Regions from separate parts of the Microtetraspora glauca genome, predicted to be linked through region 1. Evidence: riboswitches for the same ligand, from Rfam matches in the RefSeq annotation. Region 1 holds a riboswitch; each other region holds the start of a gene.
The links. A riboswitch is a leader RNA that binds a small molecule or an ion and turns the genes downstream of it on or off. The one in region 1 is predicted to bind cyclic di-AMP.
Positions count from the first base shown of each region.

Region 2: it holds a riboswitch for cyclic di-AMP, as region 1 does, so the genes downstream of both, AB0I59_RS39545 (C40 family peptidase) here and AB0I59_RS26430 (CHAP domain-containing protein) in region 1, are expected to answer to the same signal.
Region 3: it holds a riboswitch for cyclic di-AMP, as region 1 does, so the genes downstream of both, AB0I59_RS08995 (C40 family peptidase) here and AB0I59_RS26430 (CHAP domain-containing protein) in region 1, are expected to answer to the same signal.
Region 4: it holds a riboswitch for cyclic di-AMP, as region 1 does, so the genes downstream of both, AB0I59_RS32755 (VldE C-terminal domain-containing protein) here and AB0I59_RS26430 (CHAP domain-containing protein) in region 1, are expected to answer to the same signal.

Region 1 covers NZ_JBFALK010000015.1:132,977-137,213, forward strand. Annotated here, with positions in the region: gene AB0I59_RS26420 (MFS transporter) at 1-115, opposite strand, end outside; gene AB0I59_RS26425 (hypothetical protein) at 283-579, opposite strand; gene AB0I59_RS26430 (CHAP domain-containing protein) at 741-1,394, opposite strand; cyclic di-AMP (ydaO/yuaA leader) riboswitch at 1,409-1,546, opposite strand; gene AB0I59_RS26435 (quinone oxidoreductase family protein) at 2,139-3,062, opposite strand; gene AB0I59_RS26440 (MarR family winged helix-turn-helix transcriptional regulator) at 3,175-3,618, shown strand; gene AB0I59_RS26445 (cupin domain-containing protein) at 3,895-4,237, opposite strand, start outside.
Region 2 covers NZ_JBFALK010000034.1:30,939-35,175, forward strand. Annotated here, with positions in the region: gene lysX (bifunctional lysylphosphatidylglycerol synthetase/lysine--tRNA ligase LysX) at 1-605, shown strand, start outside; gene AB0I59_RS39535 (winged helix-turn-helix transcriptional regulator) at 739-1,074, shown strand; gene AB0I59_RS39540 (helix-turn-helix domain-containing protein) at 1,284-1,532, shown strand; gene AB0I59_RS39545 (C40 family peptidase) at 1,593-2,522, opposite strand; cyclic di-AMP (ydaO/yuaA leader) riboswitch at 2,717-2,882, opposite strand; gene AB0I59_RS39550 (amino-acid N-acetyltransferase) at 3,278-3,844, shown strand; gene AB0I59_RS39555 (RDD family protein) at 3,956-4,237, shown strand, end outside.
Region 3 covers NZ_JBFALK010000003.1:577,891-582,127, forward strand. Annotated here, with positions in the region: gene AB0I59_RS08990 (peptidase MA family metallohydrolase) at 1-618, opposite strand, end outside; gene AB0I59_RS08995 (C40 family peptidase) at 884-1,351, opposite strand; cyclic di-AMP (ydaO/yuaA leader) riboswitch at 1,491-1,648, opposite strand; gene AB0I59_RS09000 (C40 family peptidase) at 2,535-3,494, opposite strand; gene AB0I59_RS09005 (NYN domain-containing protein) at 3,621-4,237, opposite strand, start outside.
Region 4 covers NZ_JBFALK010000022.1:14,555-18,791, reverse strand. Annotated here, with positions in the region: gene AB0I59_RS32765 (TIGR03619 family F420-dependent LLM class oxidoreductase) at 1-110, shown strand, start outside; gene AB0I59_RS32760 (alpha/beta fold hydrolase) at 150-1,070, shown strand; gene AB0I59_RS32755 (VldE C-terminal domain-containing protein) at 1,139-1,801, opposite strand; cyclic di-AMP (ydaO/yuaA leader) riboswitch at 2,088-2,266, opposite strand; gene galT (galactose-1-phosphate uridylyltransferase) at 2,338-3,429, opposite strand; gene AB0I59_RS32745 (DeoR/GlpR family DNA-binding transcription regulator) at 3,426-4,229, opposite strand.

The sequences.
Region 1 (4,237 bases):
GGACCTGGTAGCCGGTCTGGAAGACGATGAACAACAGCGGGGCGAGGTTGTTGACGATGGCCTGGGTGAACGAGCCGGTGTAGCAGGCGCGGCGGGTGTGCTCGAAGGTCGTCATCGGGGGGACGTGCCTCTTCCTCGGACTGTGGGCCGGTGATCAGGCCAATCTCCCACATGCCCGGCTGACCGGACGTCCTGCGGTTGATCACAGAGGTCCGAGCGATGCTCCCCTCGGGCTCCTGATCCTCGACCGATCTCGCGGAGCCCGTTTCCCGATGGTGCGCTCTACAGTTCGACATCCCGTACGACGTCGAGATCGACGAAGCGCGGCGGGGAGTCGCACAACTCCTCCATCCGGTGCGCGAACTCGCTCGTCGCCGGAAGCGTGTTGTTCCGCATCGCCTCCTCATACGAGGGGAACTCGACGATCGACACGTAGTGCTCGGGCCGCTGGTGATCGCGTGCCAGCACCGTGTGCGTGGCCGTGCGCTCGCCCGCCGTCCGGGCGCACCACTCATCCAGGAGACTCTCCACCTCAGGCGCGTGGGAGGTCTCGTACTCGATGACCTGGACGAACCCCATCGGAGCACCTCCTTCTGGCTGGTCTCAGCTTGAGTCGACCGCCGCCGAATGCCCTGTTCAACCCGAATCCGGGCAAATCTCCGGAGAGATCTCGGTCCCGGGATTCCGGACAGCGGAACGCCCCCGGCGGTCTGCCGGGGGCGTTCTCGAAGTCACACCGATCAGGCGGTGTAGACGGGGTAGCCGAAGCCCGTCACCTGGCTCATCGGCCGGGTACGGATCTCGACCTTGCCGTTGCCGGTGTTGCCTTCGACGGTCTTGATCGTCCCGTCGCCGTTGTCCTTGATGACGAAGCCGACGTGGTCGATGCCGTAGATGTCCTTGCCGCCGTTCCAGTCGAAGAACACGACCGCGCCGGGCTTGGCGGTGGCGCCCCAGCGGTGGTTGTCCTGGAACCACTTGGCGTGCTGGACGGTGTAGGCGTCCCAGCCGAGGACCGGCCGCAGGCCCGCCTGATCGCCGACCCAGGAGACGAACATGTCGCACCAGGGGGCGTTGGCGTAGGCGCCGGTGCTGCCGCCGTCACGGGCGACGGTCTCCTTGGCGCGGGGCGAGTTGATGTACCAGTCGTGGAACTTCGTGCCGCCGCCGGAGGCGTTCTCGCTGACGCCGACCTGGCTCTGCGCGATCTGCAGCAGCCGCGTGGCGCTCACCTTGGGCAGCGACGCGGCCTCCTTCAGGAGGGGGCTCATGGGAGCGGACGCGCTGGCGTGGACGGTGTCGGCGTGGGCGGCCGCCAGGGTCGCGGGCACGGCAGCGGTGGCCAGGACGCCGGTGATCAGGGCCGCACGCAGGTAAGTCTTGGGGGCTCGCATTACGGGGGTCTACTCCCTTGCTTCCATGCCGCCTACCGGGTTAGCTGACGGGTTCGGGCGTGGAAGTCGCCCTACGGCACTGATGCCGATTCACCCCAGAAAGGTGGTGGGTCCCCGGCTCCGCGCGAACGCGGACTCGGCGGTCGACGGTCGGTTCCAGTGATGGATGACCGTGTCATCGGTTATGGGGCAGGCACACCTTGCAGAGGTCAGGTATGCGCCGTGTTCCCAAAACGGTAATAGACCGCTTCAAATCGGTCAAGTGAGGACAAACAGGGTCATACCTCTGTAATGATCGGTCAAGAGTGGGGGTGCGGTACCACCATGGCGCCCGGTGATCGCTCGAACGGCGTGGTTTCGCCTGCCGCCAGGGGGATCCTGGCACCGTCGGCGCCCGCGCGAAGCCGACCGGTGTGACACGCCGCCGACCCCGGAAAGATTTACGTACGGATCTTCGCGATCACGCGGACGAGCCTGATTTCACGGGTCCGCGCCGCGACGTCCCCGGTGACGGGACGCTCGCGATCGATGCCGCCATGACCCTGACGAGAACCAGGCAATCGGCAGGCAACGGCTGCCCCTCGACCTGGACGTCCAGCCGGCCGCTCGGCAGGTCACGCGTGCGCCGAAACCACCCGGCCCGTGGCCCGTTTCTGCCGTATTCCGGTGGCGCCCCCGGTAGGCCAAGAAGATCCAGGATGCACCGACCCGGGCGGCCGAGTCTGTCGGATTGCCGTCCTGGTCTCAGGGGACCAGAACGACCTTGCCGAGGTTGCGGCGCGACTCGATGATCTCGTGGGCGCGCGCTGCTTCGGCGAGCGGGATTTCAGCGAATACGCGGGGCCGCAGTGTGCGGTTGCGGTGGAGTTCCCAGAGCTCGTCAAGCCAGCGCGCGTACACCTCGGGCTTGCCCCGGGCGATGGCCGCCATCTGGAAGCCGATGACCGAGGCGCTCCGGACAAGCAGCTCGTACGCGTCGATTGTGCCGCCGCCCGAACTGAAGGCGACCAGACGGCCGCCGGGGGCCAGGGCGCGCACCGCGGGGCTGAGGAGTTCTCCGCCGACCCCATCGATGACGATGTCGACCGGATCGCCCCAGGACTCGTCCCCGTAGAGCACGACCTCGTCGGCGCCGAGGGCGCGAACGAACTCCGTCTTGTCCGCACTGCTGACGGCCGCGACCACACGGGAGGCCCCGCCCGCCTTCGCATACTGCAGGGCGAGGGTGCCGACCGCACTGGCCGCTGCGGTGACCAGGACGGCGTCGCCGGGGTGGGGGCGGCCGGCCTCGTAGGCGCCGCGTGCCACCAGGCCGCTGCGGACCAGGGCCACGGCGTCGACGCCGGTCGCCCATTCGGGAATCGCGGAGGCCATCGCGTGGTGGATGAGGGCCAGTTCGGCATAGGCATGGGAGAAGGAGAGGCCGGTGACGCGGTCGCCCACGGCGAACCCGGTGACGCCTTCACCGACGGCGGCGACGGTGCCTGCCACCTCTCCGCCGAGCGGGACGGGCTTGGCGCCCTCGCGCACCTTCCGTACGGCCGGCAGCGTGACACCGACCGCTTCGGCACGGACGAGCAGCTCACCCGGGCCGGGCTCTGGAACAGGGGCCTCCTCGATGAACAGAACCGCGGGGCCGCCGCTGACCTCATAGCGGACACGACGCATGGACACCTCCGGATGTGACGTCAGCTCGAAGAATCATTGGAATTCCCAATGGACGTTCAACATAGGGGGTAAGTCATTGGGATGTCCAATGATTTTGGGATAGTTTGCTGCCATGACTCCCACCGAACGCCCGCGCGCCCTGGCGCACATCCAGTCCCTGCCGAGCTGGCTGGCCGGCCAGGTCGCGGCGCGCGGCCGGAGCCTGGTCGCCGAGGCGATCGCCGAGGAAGGGCTGAAGCTGCCGCATCACGCCGTGCTCGCGGCAGTGTCCGAGTACGGCCCGGTCGCCCAGGCGGATGTGGTGCGCCGCTTGGGCTTCGACGCGAAGGACGTGGTCCTCCTGCTCAACGACCTGGAGGAAGCCGGGCTGGCGGTACGGGACCCCGATCCGCAGGACCGCCGCAAGAACGCGGTGACGGTGACACCGGCGGGCGCGCGGACCCTGAAACGGTGCGCGGAGCTGGCGGAGCGGGCCAACGCCGCACTCCTGGCGCCGCTCAGTGCGGCGGAAGGCCAACAGCTGGTGGAGCTGTTGGCCCGGGTGTACGAGGGGTAGCGCCGCTCTACGCGTCTTATCGGCTGCCGGGAGCCGCTTCCGTCGTGACGCTGAAGGAAGGCGGCCATCCGCTCCATTGAGGGCTCGAAGCCAGGTGAGGAGAACCCGTACGGCGTGATATCTCGGTTTACTCGCGGGCCGGCGCTCACCCTGACGCGGCGTCGCCGCCGAGAGGACTGGCGCGGGACGCCGCCGAGAGGACTGGCGCGGGACGCCGCCGTACGTTTCCACCGCCTTGACGTTCTCGCCCGGGAACGGTGACAGCCGGGCGCCGGTTCAGCTGAGCGCGTGTCCGGTGGTGGCGTCGACGTGGCCGGGGATCTCGTCATGCCGGTCGCCGACACTCAGCGTTCTGGTCGGCTCGAACAACAGGATCGAGGCACCGCGGGCTGAGCATGGCCGGTGCTCGACTCCGCGCGGGACAACGAAGACCGATCCCTGGGGGAGTTCGACGACACGTTCCGGCTGGTCGTTGCCGGACTCTCCGTCGCGCAGGGCGATGCTCAGCTCTCCCTCGATGACCAGGAAGAACTCGTCGGTGTCGTCGTGGGCGTGCCAGACGTGTTCACCGGCCACCTTGGCGATCCGCACGTCGTAGTCGTTCACTCGGGTCACGATC
Region 2 (4,237 bases), on a different contig from region 1:
CCGCCCTGGGCACGACGGTGGTGGTCCACGGGCACGAGGAGATCGACCTGGGCCTGGCCGAGTGGCCGCGGATCACGCTGTACGGCTCGGTGTCGGCCGCACTCGGCGAGGAGGTCACCACGGAGACGCCTCTCCAACAGGTCCGGAAATATGCGGATCAGCGGCAGATCAACTGGGATTCCGGATGGGGGCAGGGCAAGCTCGTCCAGGAGATCTTCGAGGCGCTGGTGGAGCGCACGCTGATCCAGCCGACGTTCGTCATGGACTACCCGCTGGAGACGTCGCCGCTCACCCGCCGGCACCGGGACAACCCGCAGCTGACGGAGAAGTGGGACCTCATCGGGTTCGGCACCGAGTTGGGCACGGCCTACTCGGAGCTCGTCGATCCGATCGAGCAGCGCCGCCGCCTCACCGAGCAGTCCGTCCTCGCCGCGCGCGGCGATCCCGAGGCCATGCGGCTCGACGAGGACTTCCTGCGCGCCCTCGAGTACGCCATGCCGCCGACGGGCGGGGTGGGCGTCGGGATCGACCGTATGATCATGGCGTTCACCGGGAGGAGCATCCGCGAGACGATCCTGTTCCCGCTGGTACGGCCGCACGCCTGACCCCTGGGCGGGTTGCGAACCTTTGAAAAGCTACTCTCTTCTGGTAAGAAACCCCCTGAAAGTATGAAATGCCCGTAGTGGAGTGCGGATGGCGACACATCAGTCTCAGATGATGGACTCTGGTGCGTACGCGATGAGCGGCCCTTCCCGGCAGCTCCTCGATCGGCTCAGCGACAAGTGGGTGAACCTGACGCTGAACGCGTTGGCCGACGGTCCCCGCCGCTACACCGACCTCGCGAAGAGCGTCACCGGGGTGAGCCAGAAGATGCTCACCCAGACGCTGCGCACGCTGGAACGCGACGGGCTGGTGTCCCGCAGGGTGACCGCGGCCGTGCCCGTCCGGGTCGACTACGACCTCACCCCGCTCGGATGGACCCTCATGCCGCTGATGTACGCCGTCAAGGAATGGGCGGAGGTTCACATCGGCGAGGTGGAGGCGGCCCGTGCCGCGTACGACGCGGCCCTTTGAGTCCCGACTTTCGGTCCGAGAGGCGCATGGCGTTTTCCATGCTTGCCGCGAAATTCGGGATAAAGGCGAGGACCTAAACCTCACGGATGCCCCGCTTTGCCGTACAGACTGTCAATGACCAATCAGGGTCCGAACTTGACGATTTTTGAACAAAGTGTTTACCTTCCCAGGGCGGACCGATAAATCATCCTGGTGGGGGAGGGCTGACGATGCCGCTTTCCGATGTGGTTTCCCGGGGCGAGAGCCCCGTGTCGGAATGCGACCGCGCCGGTCTCAGCGATGACGATCTGAGGTTGCTGGCCGAGCTGGCCAAGGGCGGCACCGTCGACAAGGTGGGCCGCCGCCTCGATGTGAGCGGTCGCACCGTACGGCGTCGGCTGCGGGTCATCTGCGACAGGATCGGGGTCGCGACCGCCATCGAGGCGGTCGCGTGGGCGGCCAGGCGCCGCCTGATCTGAGGCCGATCTGAGCCGATCTGGGCCGATCTGAGGCGACGCCCGGCCGGGGAGCGCGGAAAGCTAGTCCGCGATCCGTACGGCTCCCGCGAAGGGCCGGTTGGCCAGCGAGGCGATCCGGACGACGTCGCCCGTACGGGGCGCGTGGACCATGTAACCGCCGCCGATGTAGATGCCCACGTGGTGCAGGTCGTTGTAGAAGAAGACCAGGTCGCCGGGGCGCATGTCTTCGCGCGCGATGTGCGTGCCGGCCGACCACTGTGAGCCGGTGTAATGGGGCAGGCTGATCCCGACCCTCTGGTAGGCCGCCATGACGAGCCCCGAGCAGTCAAACGAGGTCGGGCCGTCGGCACCCCAGACATAGGGCTTGAGCTGCTGGGTGAGGGCCCAGCGCGCGGCCTCGGCCGCCTTGCCGTCACCGATGATCGGGAAGGCCAGCCGCCGGGCGGCGCTTCCCCTGGTGACGCTCCCCGCGACCTTGCTGTACAGGTTGCTCTCGGACTTCTTGACCAGCTTGCGGATCTTGTCGCGCTGCTCGTCGAGGCCGGAGAGCAGGTCCTTCACTTCCTTCTGCCGGGCCTTCGCGCTGGTCCTGGCCCGCTCGGCCGCCTCCATCGCCTTGGCCACCTGGGCGACCTCCTCGCCCTGCTGCATCTGGAGGGCGTAGGTCGTGGACGCCTGGTCGAGGTACGAATCCGGGTCGTCCGCGCTCAGCAGCGCGAAGGCGGAGCCGAAGCCGCCGGTCATGTAGGAGTTCTGCGCGAGGAGGCTCGCCGTCCTGCGCCGGGTCTCCAGCTCGGTCTCGCTCGTGGCGAGGGTCTTCTTCGCGAGATCGGCCGACCGCTGGGCCTCCTTGAGCCTGACCCGGGCACCGTTGTAATCCTCGGTGAGGGTCTCGATCTCGGTGTAGAGGCGCTCGACCTCGGCGGTCAGCTCCTTGAGGCTGGGCTGCGGTTCGGCGGTCGCGGCCATGACGGGGGCGCCGAAGGTCATCGCGATGAGAGCGACACCGAAGAATGCGAACCTGCGGATCGGGCCGCCGGTCGATGACCGGGCGCGGCGCCGTCGCCCGCGAGCGTGCCTGCCCGCGGATCGTCCTCCAGAGATGCGCAACAAAGCTCCTCTCCTACGCGTGCCCGGCAGGCGGATCCCCGCACCGCGCGAACGCCCGAGGGCGATGGCGGCAACTGCCGACACTTTGGCCGCCTACCGGGTTAGCTGACGGGTTCGGGCCGGAGTAGCCCTACCTTTCGGATTCACCCCTTGATGACCTGGGTTTGACCCCGGATCTCCACAGTTGGTTCCCCGGCTCCCTTCGGCACGGGCGCCTCGGGGACTCGGCGGTCCGGTCGTTCGCGCCTTTCGCGATGACCGGCATCGTCGCTGGACACTAGTGCACGCCGGGTTCCTGCTCAACCAGAACTCGTGATTCCGTCTAGCTTTCACAACTGAATGATCACGGTCCGGTCACATGTGATAGTGGGCCGGGACGTCCATTACCCTGCGTTTACCTGTTGCCCGGCCGTCTCCGTAGCAGGTCAGCGCAGGATCGAGAGGTCGCAAAATTGGATATTCCCGGAACGTAAGCCGAGGAGGCGCGGAACGTGCTCGAACGGATACGCACGGTGAGCTGATCCGAGGGTTGCTCGGGTTTCGGCATGACCGTTAATCCGTGTTCTCCTCCGCGCTCGCGTACGAGCCCTCGCGGCGCGCCCGCACGGGCCGGGCGGCGACTAGGCTGGCGATCCATGGAGCAGGTTGCGGGCCGGCCCTCGGAAGCCGAGAGCGGTGAGCGCGCGTCCCGGGTCGTGATCGTGCGCCGGGCGAGGACCCTCGACGTCCGCGCCATCCGCCGCCTCGTCGACGCGTACTCCGGCGTCGGGCCGCGGTTGCTGAAGAAGACCACCGTCACCCTGTACGAGGACGTCCAGGAGTTCTGGGTGGCGGAGGCCGACGGGACGGTCGTCGGCTGCGGGGCGCTGCACGTGCTCTGGGAGGATCTGGCGGAGATCCGCACGGTCGCCGTCGACCCCGCGGCCCGGGGGATGGGCGTCGGCCACCGGATCGTCGGCGCGCTCATCGACGCGGCCAGCGAGCTGGGCGTGCGCCGGGTCTTCTGTCTGACCTTCGAGGTCACGTTCTTCGGAAGGCACGGATTCGTGCCCATTCACGGGACCCCTGTCTCTCCGGAGGTGTACGCCGAGCTGCTCGCCTCCTACGACGAAGGCGTCGCGGAGTTCCTCGATCTCGAGCACGTCAAGCCCAATACGCTCGGCAACACCCGAATGCTGCTGCATCTCCAACCCCGAGTCTGACCATGGTGGTGACCGGCCGGAAAGGTGACTGTTGATACGCCTGTCGCTACTTTGGCCATATCGGCATGCGCATGACGATCGCCGCATGCGAACCCGAAACGAGGTGAAACGGTGAGCTCCGGACAGCCGCCGTACCCCCAGGACGCTCCGGACGGCACCCCACCGCCGCCTTCGGACCGTGAGCAGGGTACGAGCAATCCAGCCCAGCAGTACGACCCTGATGTCACGGTCGTCAGTTACCGCAACCCGTCGCAGTCGACGGGCCCCCAGCAGGCCTATGGATACGGCCAGCAGCACGACCAGCACGTCTACGGCCAGCAGCAGCCCGGCTACGGCCAGCAGCCCCAGCAGGGCTACGGGCAGCAGCAGTACGGCCAGCAGCAGCCCGGGACC
Region 3 (4,237 bases), on a different contig from region 1:
GCTGGCGACGGCACGGGCGGTCAGGCCGCTGTCGAGATAGCCGACGTAGTCGGCGAAACCCTCCACCAGCCAGGCCGGCATGTCACCGGCGACCGCGGCCCCGGTGGCGACGTGCGTCAGCTCGTGGGCGAGCACGACGCGGCGCCCGGTCTCCGACAGGCGGGCGAAACCCGAGGGCGCGACGATGACGTGATCGACGTCGGCCAGCGCGGCGAGGCCCGTCACTCCGGCGGGCGAGGCGAGAACGGCGGCCTGCGCGTCGGTCGCGGGGACGAGGATCACCGCGTCCACGGACCCCCAGACCCGCGCGACCGTACGGCGGGCGGAGTCGGCCACGGCGGCCAGCCCCGCGACCGGCACCGAGCCGCTGCGTACCTCCGGACGGGCTCCGGGCGCCGAGAGGGATCGCGAGGCGGACCGGGGATCGGCCGCCGTCCGGCCGCCGATCACGAGGGCGTGCTGTCCTCTGACGAGCGACGCTCCGGCCCACATCTCGGGATGCTCGCCCATGACCGCGCGCGCGGTGGCCAGCGCCCGGTCGGGCGGCGCGTCGGCGGGCAGGGCCGTCACCGCCCCCGCGACCAGCACGGCCGCCCCGAGGCGGACCACAGCACGCATGCCGAAATCGTACGAGCCTCCGGACATGCCGCGGCCCCGCCCCTCTGGCAGAGGGGCGGGGCCGTGCGGCGTACCGGTGTCGAACCGCACCCGGCCGGGGGGCGGCCCGGGCGCGCCCGGGTGGGGTTCGAGCCGGGCACGCCCGGCTGGGGGGTTGATGGGGGCTCAGTCCCCGGGACGGACCGAGAGGGGGCTCGGTGGGGGCAGCGGCCCAGGGACGGACGGCAGTCGGTCGGGGGGAATTCCGACGTTCGGCGTAGGGAGCTCAGGCCCCGGGACGGACCGCGCCGACGAAGCTGCTCTTGCGGTACGCGTCGAGCTTGTCGATCCTGACCTGCGCGCCGGTGTGCGGCGCGTGGATCATTTTGCCCTTCCCGACGTACATGCCCACGTGGCCGCCGCCGCTCGTGAAGATGAGGTCGCCGGGCTTGAGGTTCTCCCAGGAGACCTTCTTCTTGACGCCGCTCTTCTGTGACCAGGTCGTGCGGGGGATCTTGACGCCCGCCTTCTCCCAGGCGTACTGGACCAGGCCCGAGCAGTCGAACGCGCCCGGTCCTGTGGCTCCCCATCGGTACGGGTCGCCGATCTGCTTCTTGGCCACCTTGATGGCCTTCTCCGCGAGGCGCTTCTGGCGGGCTGCCTTGGCCTGACGGATCGTGACCTTCGAGACTATGGCCGCTTTGGCGGAAGTCTCCGCCTTCGCGGCTGCCGCCGTCGTGGTGGCCGTTTCCAATGAGAGGCCGTCCGTCACCGGTTCGGCCGACGCGGGCTGGGCTCCGACGGCTGCGACAGAGGCGGTGATCGCTGCGCCACCGAGGGTGACGCGGGCAAGGCGGGACAGGCGTGCAGGGGTGCTAGACAGGATCGCTCCTATGGTCTTCCGCTTGCGCCTACCGGGTTAGCTGACGGATTCGGGCGGGGAAGTCGCCCTACGGCGCGAAAGGCGCCGATTCACCCCGGACCTTCGATGAAGGTCATTGGTTCCCCGGCTCCGTGCCTCCTGACTGCACGGACTCGGCATGTCGCCGCACCCGGGGGGATCGCGAAGCGGGTGACGACGACGGATGATCGGCACGAACGCGGCTGGTACCGGCGTTCATGGCGACGGCGTGGAGTGCACGTCGCGGCCCAGAAGTTACCGATTCGTGCCATAGGTCGGCAAAGTCCATGCCAAGAAATAAAGATCGAATAAAGGCTCCGGTAAAACGAAAACCCCTGCATACCCGATGCATTCCGCACTAAAATGTGACTCTGGTCACATATTGCGAAACATCCTCCGGAACTGCCACATTGGCACCAGCAGACACCCTAGAAGGTAGATCTATTTTGGTGATCGAAATTCCACGGGAAGCACCCTGGGTCCGATCGACGTTCGCGCACACGATGTGAGAGTTGTCACATATGCCGCTTCCGCCGATGGGTGAAGGTGATCGCGGAATCATGATTTCCACCGTCGAATCGCCCCGTATAACAGGACCGAGTGATCCCGCCGCATAGAGCGGGACTGGTTGCTCCTTGAGGCGTCCGTTCGTGCGGGCGTTCAGGATTCACCGGCCCCGGCCTCACCCATTGGCATACAGCCGTCCCCAGAGGCTCGATCGAGCGCCCTACGAGCTCCATGCCGGCTCACAGGGCCGGAACCAGGGGAAGCCGGGCTCAGGAGGGACCGGGCCAGGGGCCATCGACATGGAACCTCGCCGCAGAGCACCGGCGCGCTCAGCGGCGTCCGGCCACGCGGACACCGCCGAAAGCCGCGCGAACACCGCCGAAATACGCGGCACAGGACAGATCCGAGGCCTGCGGACTCGCGACAGTGTGACGGCGGTGCGGACGGGACACCAACGGGTGTGCGGCCCGGGGCACCGGCGATCCGGTGCCCCGGCCGGGGCGGTCGCCGGAGTTCCCGGCGGCCGAGATCAGGGACGTACGGCGCCGATGGCGTTGTACTGGGCGAGCGTGACGACCTTCACCACATCGCCCGTCCGGGGAGCGTGGACGACCTTGCCGTCTCCGGCGTAGATGCCCACATGCCCGTACCCACTGTGGAAGAGGAGGTCGCCCGCCTCCAGGGCGTCGAGCGAGACCCTGCGGCTGGCACCCCAGGCCCACTGCTCGAAGCTCGTACGCGGCAGCGAGACCCCGCCGCTCGACCAGGCCGCCTGGACGAGCCCTGAGCAGTCCCAGGCCCCCGGCCCGGTCCCGCCGTAGCGGTACGGCTTGCCGATCTGGCGGTAGGCGAACTGGAGCGCGGCGAGCGCGTTGCCGGAGGCCGAACCCGTATAGGCGATGCCCGCACTGTTGGGGTTGCCGGCGTTGTAGGCGCCCAGGCGACGCAGCAGCTCGGTCTGCTCCTTGACCAGTTCGTCGGCCTTCTTCTTCTCCTTGAGGAGATCGGCCTTGACCTTGGCCGCTTCGTCGAAGGTGCTCTTCTTCTGGTCCCGCTGCCGTTTGAGGTCGGCGATGGCGCCCTGGTACTCACTGAGCCGCCGGGCACGCCCCTGGGAGAGCTGGTCGAGCGCGGCGAGACCGCTGAGCATGGACTCGGGGTCCGGGCTGTAGAACAGACCGAAGGAGACGACATCCCCGGTCTGGTAGGTGCTGTTGGCGACCGTGACCAGCCCCTCGCGCAGCTCCTCGACCTTGCTGGCCTGCGCCTTGTAGGTGGTATTGACCGCGATGTACTGCTTCTTGGCCTTCTTCCACTTCTCGTTGGCCGCGTTGTACTGATCCACGATCTTGTCGGCCTGCTCGTCGAGCTTCTTCAGCTTGGCCTTGGCCTGCGCGACAGTGGGCTTGGGATCCGCCTGCGCGCCGGTGATGGGCAGCAGCAGCGCCACAGCGGCCAAGCCGACGGCCACCGGTACACGCCCTCGCACTCAGGCCCCCTTCGTCATAGACAAACCTGGGGCGCGACTTTACTCAGGCGATCATGGCGATTCAACCTATTCGCAGGTATTCGACCTGATCATCACCTATGGCGATCAGCCTGGCACTCTAGGTGATCAGGTACGGCCGAGACGGCGGAGCAACAGGAGCGACGGCACCGGCCGCGCCCCCATCCGGCGCACCGAATCGGCCACCTCCCGGTCGGAGGAGACCACGGCGATGGCGCGGCCGGACGGCTCCGCCTTGACCAGCTGCCGGATGAGATCGTCGGCGATCTGGCCGGGCGCGCTGAACATCACCCGGACCCCACGCGGAGCAGAGACCTGGACCGGCCCATTGAGCTCGGCCCCGTCGAAGACGCAGGTCACCTCCACCCTTGCCTGTACGGCGAGGCCGCCCAGTCCGGTGAGGAGCCGCGCCCGCTGATCCGCCAGCGTGAGGGACGGGTAGCCCGTCTTGGTGACGTTGTAGCCGTCGATGATGACGTGCAGGTTAGGGATGGCCAGCAACTGGTCGAACAGCTGCGGATCGTCGTCGGCGAGCGCCCTGGCGGGCACCGCCCGCACGCTCGGCGCACCCGGCACCACGGCGGACACGTAGTCGGCCGGTTTGCTGATCATCGTGGGCAGGGCCAGCTCCTTGCGGAGCCCTGCCGCGGCGTCCTGCAGCGCGTCCATGAGCACCCGGATGCGGGCGTCCTCCACGCTGCGCCCCTCCCGGGCCGCACGACGGC
Region 4 (4,237 bases), on a different contig from region 1:
TCGCCGCCCAAGGGGTCACCCGCATCGTCGTGAACACCGCCGTCACCGAACCGGACGAGCAACGTGAGGAACTGTCCGCATTCGCTGAGAAATTCGGCCTGCCCCGGTAGCGTGACCATGATCCTTTGTGCGTTCGCTTTGGAGATCTCATGTCGCAAGCAGCATCTGACGTGGAGCTGGCGCGTTCGCTGGAGGGCGGGTTCGTCAGCAGCCATGCCGACGTCAACGGGATCCGCCTGCACTATGTGATCGGTGGCCGGGGTGAGCCGCTGGTCCTGCTGGGCGGGTGGCCGCAGACCTGGTGGGAGTTCCGCAAGATCATGCCGCCCTTGGCGGAGCGCTATCGAGTGATCGCCGTTGACTTGCGGGGGATGGGCGGCTCGGACAAGCCCGCCTCCGGCTATGACAAGAAGACGATGGCGGGCGACATCCACGCGCTGATGCGCCATCTCGGCCACGATGCCGTCAACATCGCCGGGCACGACATCGGCGGGATGGTCGCCTACGCCTTCGCGGCCAATCATCCCGCGAGCACGCGGCGGATCGCGCTGCTGGACATCGCTCACCCTGACGACCGGTTCTACGACTATTCCCTGCTGCCGCGCCCCGGGCGTCAGCAGATCGACGGCGACATCCATGCGGGTCCCGGACGTTTCCTGTGGTGGTTCGCGTTCAACCAGGTTCCCGGCCTGCCTGAACGCCTGCTCGCCGGCCGGTCACGCCACCTGATCGACTGGATGTGCGACTACTTGATCGACGATCCCGGCGCCATCAGCGACCGCGACCGCGACGTCTACGCCCACGCCTACTCCACCGTGGACGCGATCCGGGCCGGCAATGCCTGGTACCGGGCCTTCGGGCAGGACATCGCGGATGAGAAGACGTATGGTCCGGTGACCGTGCCGATCTTGGCCATGGGAGGCGGGGAGGGAGGCTATCAGCTGCTGCGGCAGGTGCTCGCGAACAAGGGGACCGACGTCGAGGTGGTCGAAGTTCCGGGCAGTGGCCACTACATCCCCGAAGAACAACCGGAAACGGTCGTCAAGCATCTGACGCGATTCTTCGCCTGAGGCGGCGCGGGCCGCTCAGCGGCACTCCCGGTGCGGTGGCGCGGAGCCGAGGGGGCCGTCGGCAGCGTCTAGTACATCGAGATGTGGACGTGGTCGTAGTGGTTCGCGGTGATGCCGCCGCGATCGGACATGGTGCGCCACCCGGGGCTGCCGAGGTTGTAGATCCGTTGCTGCCAGATCACGTAATTCACACCCAGCTTGGAGCCGTTCTTGATGGCCCAGACGGCGAGGCTGTCGCCGAGGGCCTTCATGCCCGGGCTCGGCATGGAGCCGCCCGAGCTCATCATGAAGTCACAGGCCCGGCCGAGCGGGTGCTCGCCCGAGGTGTCCACGCGGTAGCAGCCGACGGTGTAGCGCAGATCGAAGTGTTTACCGACCTCCGCCTTCATCAGGCGGGTCCGGGGCGTGATGTTGTCGCCGCCGGAGGGGAGTTCCGGGGCCCAGCCGCCGCCGGCGAGCTTCCCGGGCGCGATCGGGATGAGCTGGTCGAGCTTCTTCTTGATGTCGTCGATCAGGTTCTCGGCGGCCTTGCGCTGCCCGGCGACCTCCTGCGACCGCGTCTTGATCTGCTCGATCAGGGCCGCCGCCGCGTCGGCCGCGGCCTTGCGCTCCTTCGTGAGCGCGGCGACCTGCGAGACCAGTACGGCCTGCTCGTCCTGGATCTGGGTCAGTACGGCGGAGTTCCGCAGGTCAGTGCCCAGCAGGCCCAGGTCATGCGTCTGGTAACGCACGCCGGCGATGCTGATCATCTGCTGCCTGGCCGCCTCGAAGTCGGATTCCGCCTTGGCCAGCCGCTCCTTGGCCGCTTTCTCGGACTCCTGCGCCTTGGCGAGCTCGACCCGCTTGGCGTTGTAGTCGGCGATCAGCTTGTCGACCTTCGTGCGCAGCTCGGCGAGTTGCTTCCTGAGCTGGCTCTCGCTCGGCTTGGGAGCGGCGTGAGCCCCTGAGGCCGTACCGAAGACGAGGGCAGCCGCGGCCAGAGCCGCGGCGGCCGCCGGAAACGCGCGGGGCAGAGCCCACTCCTCTCCATCTGCCGACCGGGTTAGCTGACGGGTTCGGGCTGGAGGAGCCCTGGCACTGGCGTGCCTTCACCCCAGGTGCACGGCGACCGTTCCCGGAAACGGGGGATGGATCGCCACAACGTCGTGGGTCCCCGGCTCCCGGGCGAGGCGCCCGGGATTAGGCGCACCGGCTGTGGCAGCCGGTGCGATGGATAGTAGTGGTAAAGCCCGGATCATTGCTACTCAAAGTTGCAATCCAGTAGTGATCAACTCGTTATCGGATATTCACGCAACATCCGGGCGGCGTCCTCGGGGGCCACGTCGTTGACGAACGCCCCCATCGCGGACTCCGATCCGGCCAGGTACTTGAGCTTGTCCGGCGCCCTCCGGATGCTGAACAGCTGGAGGTGGAGGTAGGCGAGATCGCGCCGATAGGTCACCGGAGCCTGATGCCAGGCCGCGACGTACGGCATGGCCACGCCGAACAGCGCGTCGAGCCGGCGCAGCACCCCGGTGTAGAGCGGCCCGAACGCGGCGCGCTGGTCCGGGTCCAGCGCGGGCAGGTCAGGCACCCGCCGGTGCGGGTAGACGTGGATTTCGAACGGATAGCGGGCGGCGGCCGGGACGAACGCCGTCCAGTGCTCATTGGACGCCACGACGCGGGGACCCGTCCGCTCGGCGGCCAGCACGTCGGCGAAGAGGTTCCCGCCCCTGTGCCGCGAGGCGACGCCGAGCATGTGGCGGGTACGCGGGGTGACGTACGGATAGGCGTAGATCTGGCCGTGAGGATGGGGGAGGGTGATGCCGATCTCCGCGCCCCTGTTCTCGAAGCAGAAGACCTGCTCGACGCCCGGAAGGGCGGACAGCTCGGCGGTGCGGTCGGCCCATGCCTCCATGACGAGTTCGACCTGCGCCGCGCTCAGCGAGCCGAAGGACGCGTCGTGGTCGGACGTGAAGCAGACCACCTCGCACCGCCCGACGCCCGGCCGCGCCGCGCTCAACCCGCCGGGATCGGCGAAGCCGCCTCCCAAGGGGTAGCCCCCCGTGGAACCGTCCCCTGAGAAGCTGAACGAGGGGAAGCGGTTCTCGAAGACCGCGACGTCGTAGTCGGAGGGGATCTCCGAACCGGGATGGGCCGGACACAGCGGGCACTCGTCGGGGGAGGGCAGGTGCGTCCGGGTCTGGCGGTGCCCCGCGATGGTGATCCATTCGTCCATCAGCGGGTCGTAGCGCATCTGCGAGGCGCGTGGACGCGGGGGTAGTTCGCGCGGATCGACAGCGCCGCGGTCCGCGTCGTCCCGCCGGTCGTAGTAGAACAGCTCCCGACCGTCGGCGAGGTGGGTGATCGTGCGCTTCACGGGGCCGGTGCCTCCCGCTCGTCGGCGCCGGGATCCGCCAGCACCAGCTCGCCCACGTGCTCCGACAGCGCCGCGCGGGCCTCGCCGGACAGGCCGGTGTCGCTGACCACGACGTCGGCCTGCTCCAGGCGGGCGATCGTGCTGATGCCGATCGTGCCCCACTTGGTGTGGTCGGCCAGGACGACGAGGCGCTGGGCGGCCCCGACCAGCTCGCGGTCGGTCTCGGCCTCCAGCAGGTTGGGCGTGGTGAACCCGGCCTTCACGCTCATCCCGTGGACGCCGAGGATCAGCATGTCGACGTTCATCGAGCGGATCGCCGCGACCGCGACCGGCCCGACCAGCGCGTCGGAAGGGGTGCGTACGCCGCCGACCAGCACCACGGTCTGGTCGGGCCGCCCGGCGCGGTGGAACACGTCCGCGACCTTGAGCGAGTTGGTGATGACGGTCAGTTCGGGCACGTCGGCCAGATGGTGCGCGAAGGTCCACGTGGTGGTTCCGGCCGACAGGGCCACCGAGCTGCCCGGCCGGACGAGACGCGCGGCGTGGCGGGCGATGGCCTCCTTCTCGGCCTGCTGACGGGCCGACTTGGCGGTGAACCCGGGTTCCTCCGTCGATCCCGCGCCGACGATCGTCGCGCCTCCGTGGACCTTCTCGACCAGTCCGCGGTCCGCGAGGGCCTCCAGATCTCGGCGTATGGTCATGTCGGAGACGCCGAGATCCCGCACCAGCTCGGCGACGCGTACGCCGCCGGTCCTGCGGACCCGCTCAAGAATCGCCTGCTGCCGTAGCTGGGCAAGCATCACCGCTC